2 regions of the Caloramator sp. genome follow, and region 2 is predicted to be linked to the other one. Evidence: a T-box and tRNA genes for the amino acid it is inferred to sense, from the RefSeq annotation. Region 2 holds a T-box; the other holds one or more tRNA genes.
What was found. A T-box is a leader RNA that pairs with one kind of tRNA and senses whether it is charged. The one in region 2 lies ahead of argS (arginine--tRNA ligase), so its partner is inferred to be a tRNA-Arg.

Region 1: it has a tRNA-Arg gene. The T-box ahead of argS (arginine--tRNA ligase) is inferred to sense a tRNA for this amino acid. The anticodon was not compared.

Annotation. Positions count from the first base shown of each region.
Region 1 is NZ_JAIHAO010000056.1:195-3,607, forward strand. Features, by position in the region: gene JG776_RS11525 (hypothetical protein) at 1-134, opposite strand, end outside; gene JG776_RS11530 (hypothetical protein) at 146-304, opposite strand; gene JG776_RS11535 (LysM peptidoglycan-binding domain-containing protein) at 1,107-1,868, shown strand; tRNA gene JG776_RS11540 (tRNA-Arg) at 2,017-2,093, opposite strand; tRNA gene JG776_RS11545 (tRNA-Ser) at 2,141-2,232, opposite strand; tRNA gene JG776_RS11550 (tRNA-Ser) at 2,259-2,349, opposite strand; gene serS (serine--tRNA ligase) at 2,590-3,413, opposite strand, start outside.
Region 2 is NZ_JAIHAO010000026.1:8,578-11,990, forward strand. Features, by position in the region: gene argS (arginine--tRNA ligase) at 1-1,237, opposite strand, end outside; T-box leader at 1,312-1,516, opposite strand; gene plsY (glycerol-3-phosphate 1-O-acyltransferase PlsY) at 1,569-2,156, opposite strand; gene iadA (beta-aspartyl-peptidase) at 2,410-3,413, shown strand, end outside.

The sequences.
Region 1 (3,413 bases), on a different contig from region 2:
TCTGCAATCTCTAAAAGTTCTTCTTCATCTGCACTATCAATACTTCCTATAAGTGGCCATATTCCAGATGGCCCAACATAGTCTAACAAATCTCTTTTTAATTTCCTATAGTTTACCCTTTTAATGATAATCATCCCCCATCATATTAAAATGGAATTTCTTTATCTTCATTATTAAATATATTTATGTAAAGCTCAAATAATTCTTCATCTGTCATATCCTTTAATTTGTTGATATAAATATCTTTAAATCCTGCTGCTTCATAATACTCTTCAAGTTCTAAAAGCATTTTTTCTCTATCCATATTAACCCCTCCCTATATTTATATATAAATTATACTTATTTTTTATTACCTTGAAAAATTTATTTTTATATACTTATTTATACATTTATTGTATAATTTTTATGTACCTATATAAAAAGGAGTGGTTTTGTTGTCTAATAAAATTAATATAATTATGTTAATTTGTTCTTTTATATGTACCATTTTATTTATGATAACTAAAAAAACCTTTCTAAGTATTATATGGGGTATTAGTTTTATTCTCTGTTTATTCAATTTTATTAAAACTTACACTAAAAGCAAATCTAATTTAACCAAATAAGAACTAAACAACCTAAATACTAAAATTAAGGAATTAATTTTAGCAAATAAAGAAAGTAAAGCAATATATTTATATATGAAAACTACTGGAGCAGATTTAAAAGATGCAAAAGAATATATTGATTCATTAAAAGATAATTTTTAAATTGAGAAGGGAAAAATGAAAAAATTTATTACAATCGTACAAATTATATTTTCAATAATTTGTTTATTAGGTACAATATTGCTTTTTTTAAAAGATATTTTTATTCCTGCACTTGTTCCGTTATCTCTATCAATTGCTATACTCTGTTTAATACTGGCAGAACTTTAAAATTAAAAAAATTTACTAAAACCATTTGGGTTACTACTTTTATATTAAAAATTACTGCTATTATTTTAAATTTTGTTGTTAGTATAGAACAAATTGTAATTGTAATAAAAAGGTAGCCTTTGTCTTTAGCACAAATATAATTATTTTTTCATATTCTAATTATATAAGTATAATTAGAGAGATGATACTTTGAAAAGTGATATTGATAATAAAACACGTGCACAAATTCCTGAAAGATGTAGTGTAGGTTTTCAAAAATATACTGTTGTTAAAGGAGATACTCTTGAAAAAATTGCAAAACATTTTAATGTAACTGTAGGTTTTTTAATAGTAGAAAATCCCCATATAAAAGATCCAAATAAAATATCCCCAGGAGATGTTCTGTGTGTACCTATACAGCCTCCACCAGGCGTTGGGAGAGTACCCGAGAGTTGCCCTATAGGATATGAAAAATATACTATAAAATCAGGGGATTCTTTTTCAAAGATAGCTCAAAATATAGGGGTTCCAATAGATCTTCTCATTTGGAATAACCCTCATATTCCAGATCCAAATATAATTTTCCCTGGTGATGTAATATGTGTTCCTATACCACTTAAATTGCCATCTTGTAATTTATTAAAGCCAATAGGTTCTTCATTGAAAAATGTATTTGGCTCAGCTATGGTTCAAAAACAGCAAAATGGACAGCACCTTCTTGTAATTACAGGAGTAAACCTTCCAAATCCATCATTGTTAGGTAACTATGATGGTTATGATGGATTTGTTGGAATTGCAGGCATTGGAGGATATGGTTTCCCACTTACCCTTGTTTCAGACGAAGTAGGTTTGTGGGTAGGGAGCATAATTATTTTTCCTCTTTTAACCTCTAAAGATCAAGTTTACATCATTCCAAGCAATTCTGAAGTTTCTGTGCCAAGTAAACCTATATTAGAAGGTATGTTAAAGTAAAAAGAAAAGATGCTATATACTTTTGTTCTCTAAAAATCAAAGTGTTTTATAAATACATTTGTATGTTGTCATTTTGTTGTCAAAAGCTTACTTTTTTACCTAACAACCAATAATAAAAGCCTCGAAGGTTTATCTTCAAGGCTTTCTATGGTGCGCCCGGAGGGACTCGAACCCCCGACCAACTGGTTCGTAGCCAGCTACTCTATCCAACTGAGCTACGGACGCATATTCTTTTTTTTGAAGGATAAAAGCCGCACCCTGTGCGGCTTTTATGGCGGAGAAGGAGGGATTTGAACCCTCGCGCCGGTTTCCCGACCTACGCCCTTAGCAGGGGCGCCTCTTCGGCCAACTTGAGTACTTCTCCATGTTGCCTACTTGATAGTTTTTATATGGCGGAGAGGGTGGGATTCGAACCCACGGTAGAGTCACCCCTACGCCGGTTTTCAAGACCGGTGCCTTAAACCAGCTCGACCACCTCTCCGTATCGGACATTTATTATTATATCAGCGACTTACTTTGTTGTCAACATCTTTTTAATTTTATTTTTAGGTGACATTTCCAAATAATATTGACACATCTTTTTAATTTTATTTTTTTGTTTTTGTCTTAATTGCCCATCAACAATATTTATTATATAATCACCTTTCATTTTATGCAATGATAAATATATAGCATAAATGTATAGGAGTAGCCCTTTTAGTTGCTACTCCTATTTTTATAATTACTTTGTTATTCTTTCTATTCCACCCATATATGGTCTTAAAACTTCTGGTATGATTACTGAGCCATCTTCTTGTTGATAGTTTTCAAGTATTGCTGCAACAGTTCTTCCTACTGCAACACCTGAACCATTTAGTGTATGCACAAATCTTGGCTTATCTTTTGCATCCTTCTTGAATCTTATATTTGCACGTCTTGCTTGGAAATCTTCAAAGTTTGAACAGCTTGAAATTTCAACATATCTTCCGTAACTTGGCATCCAAACTTCTATATCATATTTCTTTGCTGCCGTAAATCCTAAGTCACCTGAACAAATTAGAACAACTCTATATGGTAATCCAAGAAGTTGTAATACTTCCTCTGCATCACGAGTTAGTTTTTCTAACTCTTCATAAGAATTGTCTGGATCTGCAAATTTAACAAGCTCTACTTTATTAAATTGATGTTGTCTTATTAATCCTCTTGTGTCACGTCCTGCTGAACCAGCTTCTGAACGGAAGCAAGCAGAATATGCAACGTGCTTTATTGGTAATTTGCTTCCATCTAATATTTCATCCATATACATATTAGTTACAGGAACCTCTGCTGTTGGAATTAGGAAGTAGTCATCATTTGTCACCTTAAATGCATCCTCTTCAAACTTTGGAAGTTGTCCTGTTCCTGTCATACTCTTTCTGTTTACCATAAATGGAGGGAATATTTCTGTATATCCGTGTTTATCTATATGTGTATCTAAGAAGAAGTTTATTACTGCTCTTTCAAGTCTTGCACCAAGTCCCTTATAGAAGGTAAATCTTGCTCCTGTTACCTTCCCTGCTCTTTCAA
Region 2 (3,413 bases):
CAACCTTCTTTGCAACCTCATCTTTATTTTCAAGTGATGGGTTCTTTTCTTCAATAGCCTGTCTTGCACGTGCTATTCCTTCGTTTAGAAGGTCTTCAAGGAATATTACATCTCCCTTTCTTGTTGAAAGTTTTTTATCGGCAAATTTAACAAGACCAAATCCAACGTGAACACAGTTGTCTGCCCAATCATATCCCATAAGCTTTAGAGTAGTGAATACTTGTTTAAAGTGTAGAGACTGATCCATACCAACTACATAAATATTCTTATAAAAATCATAGGTCTTCTTTCTATAGATTGCTGCAGCAAGGTCACGTGTTGCATAAATTGAAGCACCATCAGCCTTCAATATTATACAAGGAGGCATATTGTATTCATCAAGATTTACAACCTGTGCTCCCTTACTTTCTACAAGAAGGTTCTTTTGCTTTAACTCCTCAACAACTGCATCCATTTTATCGTTGTAGAAGCTCTCACCTGCATAGGAGTCAAACTTTATATTTAACATATCATATATTCTATTGAATTCCATTAGGCTTACATCTTTTATCTTCTGCCATAGTTTAACTTCTTTTTCGTGGCCATCTTCAAGATTTTTAAAGTGTTGTCTTGCAATATCCTCAAGAGATGGATCCTTTTCTGCCTCATCGTGGAACTTAACATATATTCTAAGAAGTTCCTTAATAGGTTCCTTTTGTAGTGCCTCTTCATCCACCCAGCGTTCGTATGCTGCAATTAGCTTTCCAAATTGTGTTCCCCAGTCTCCAAGATGGTTTATACCTACACAGTTGTATCCCTGAGAAGAAAGTATTTTGTATAGAGAATTTCCTATTGCTGTTGAACATAGGTGTCCAACGTGGAAGGGTTTTGCAATGTTTGGTGATGAGAAGTCTATTGTAACAGTTTTGCCTTCACCTATTTTGGAATGTCCGTAGTTTTCCCCTTCAGTCAATATTTTTTCTATAACACCCTTTGAGAAGGAGGCCTTATCCACGAAAAAGTTTAGATATCCTCCAACTGTTTCAACTCTTTCTAATCCATCTTTATCTATTTTTTCGGATAGTTCCTGTGCAATTAAATTTGGAGCCTTTCTAAATACCTTTGCAAGTTGGAAACAAGGAAATGCAAAATCCCCCATTTCAGGTTTTGGTGGGATTTCAATTAGTTTTTGTACATCATTAATATTAAGTTCTGCAGCCTTTGCAATCTTTTCTGCAATTATTAACTTATAGTTCATTTTTACACCTCCGATATATGTAGAATATTGTTTACATTGTCTAATAAAAATGGAAATAAAAAAACCGCCTCTATAATAGAGGCGGTTGTCCGCGGTACCACTCTAATTGGCTAAAAAGCCCACTTATTTAGATAACCCACAGGGGTCTTACCATACTTGCAGATGCTTTCTGGCAGAGTCTCCAAGGCTCTTTTCCCAAAAGGTCTGTGTAGAGCTTCCACCGTCCTCTACTCGCTAAGACAGATGTCTTAAGGTACTCCTCCTCTTCATAGACTTTTAAATATTGAATTTTACACATTATTATAAAATATTAATTGGAATAATTCAAGGTTTATCTATTGGGATTTACCTTATTTTCATTACCATTTAAAAGTCTTTTGATATTGCTTCTATGTAGATATACTATAAAAAGTGAAAGTGCTAAAAGAACAATTAAAAGTTTTACATTTTTATATTTGTAGAAGAAAATTAGAGTGATTATAAAACAGGAGAGCATTGATGCAACTGATACATAGTTGGTGGCGTGCTTTAATATTTTCCAAATAACTAAAAGTACAACACCAAGTAAAAAGTCGAGGGCAAATATTATTCCAAAGAAGGATGATACACCTTTGCCTCCCTTGAATTTTGCAAATATAGGGTAACAATGTCCAAGTAGGGCACATATCCCAACGAATGCAGCAGCCTCCATAGATAGATATTGCTTTGCTATAAGTACAGGTAGGAAGACCTTAATTACATCAATAAAGGAGACAGCAAATCCTGCCTTTTTCCCAAGAACTCTTCCTGCATTTGTTCCACCCATATTTTTAGAGCCGTGTTCTCTTATATCAATATTATAAAAGGTTTTGCCAATTACCACACCTGTTGGGAAAGAGCCGCAGAGGTAGGCTGTTATAAAAAATAATAAGTTCTTCATTTTTACCTCCATTTGTTTTAAATTATGATATATATATTTTATATTATATTTAATAGATATGACAAGGATGTTTTTTTGGTTGTTATTGGCGAAAATATAATTAAAAATTTAACCAAATATAGGTTATTATAGGGTAATAAAAAGAGCATAGAAGAGTTGTTTTATTAAATATGTATTTTTTAAAAAGGAAAAATAAGATTGGCATAGTTGTTGCTTAATAAATTTTAAATTTATTTAAAAAGGAGAGGTTGAGATGGTTATATTTATAAAAAATATAGAGGTTTATTCTCCAGAATATAAAGGTAAGAAAATTATATTGATATTGGATGATAAAATTGCCTATATTGGAGATGACGATATTGATTTAAAACTACCTTTTCCTGTAAAAGTAATTGATGGCTCAAAGTATTATGCCTTCCCTGGATTTATTGATGGCCACGTACATATAACAGGTGGTGGAGGAGAGGGAGGATCTGCAACAAGAACTCCTGAGATAGTTTTATCGGACATTATAAAAGGAGGTATTACAACAATAGTTGGTTGTCTTGGAACAGATGGTATTACAAGAAGTATGGAAAACCTTTATGCAAAGGCAAAGGCACTTGAGGAGGAGGGAGTAAGCACATATATCTACACAGGTTCCTATAGGGTTCCTACAGCTACTTTAACAGGAAGTGTTATGAAGGATATTATGATGATAGATAAGGTTATTGGAGTTGGAGAGGTTGCACTATCCGACCACAGGTCGTCACAGCCAAGCATAGAGGAAATAAAAAGGCTTACTGCAGATGCAAGGGTTGGAGGAATTCTCTCTAAAAAGGCTGGAGTTGTAAATATTCATTTAGGTGATGGAGATAGGATGTTAAGCTATTTAAAGGAGATAGTAGATACAACTGAAATACCAATAACACAATTTTGGCCGACGCACATAAATAGAAATCCAAAGCTCTTTAAAGAGGGAATTGAATATGCAAAGAAGGGTGGGTTTATAGATTTTACAACAAGCTCAGATCCAGTATTTTGGGAAGAGGGAGAAATAAAGGCAAGTAGGGCAATTAGAATTTGCCTTGAAGAGGGTGTAGGTGAGGATAATATAACACTAACCTCGGACGGGCAGGGAAGCCTACCTCAATTTAATGAGAAGGGTGAATTTGTAAAGCTTGGTATAGGAAGGGTTACTTCGCTGTATAAAGAGGTTAGGGATGCAGTACTTGAAGATAAGGTTCCTATAGATAAGGCTTTAAAATGTATAACAAA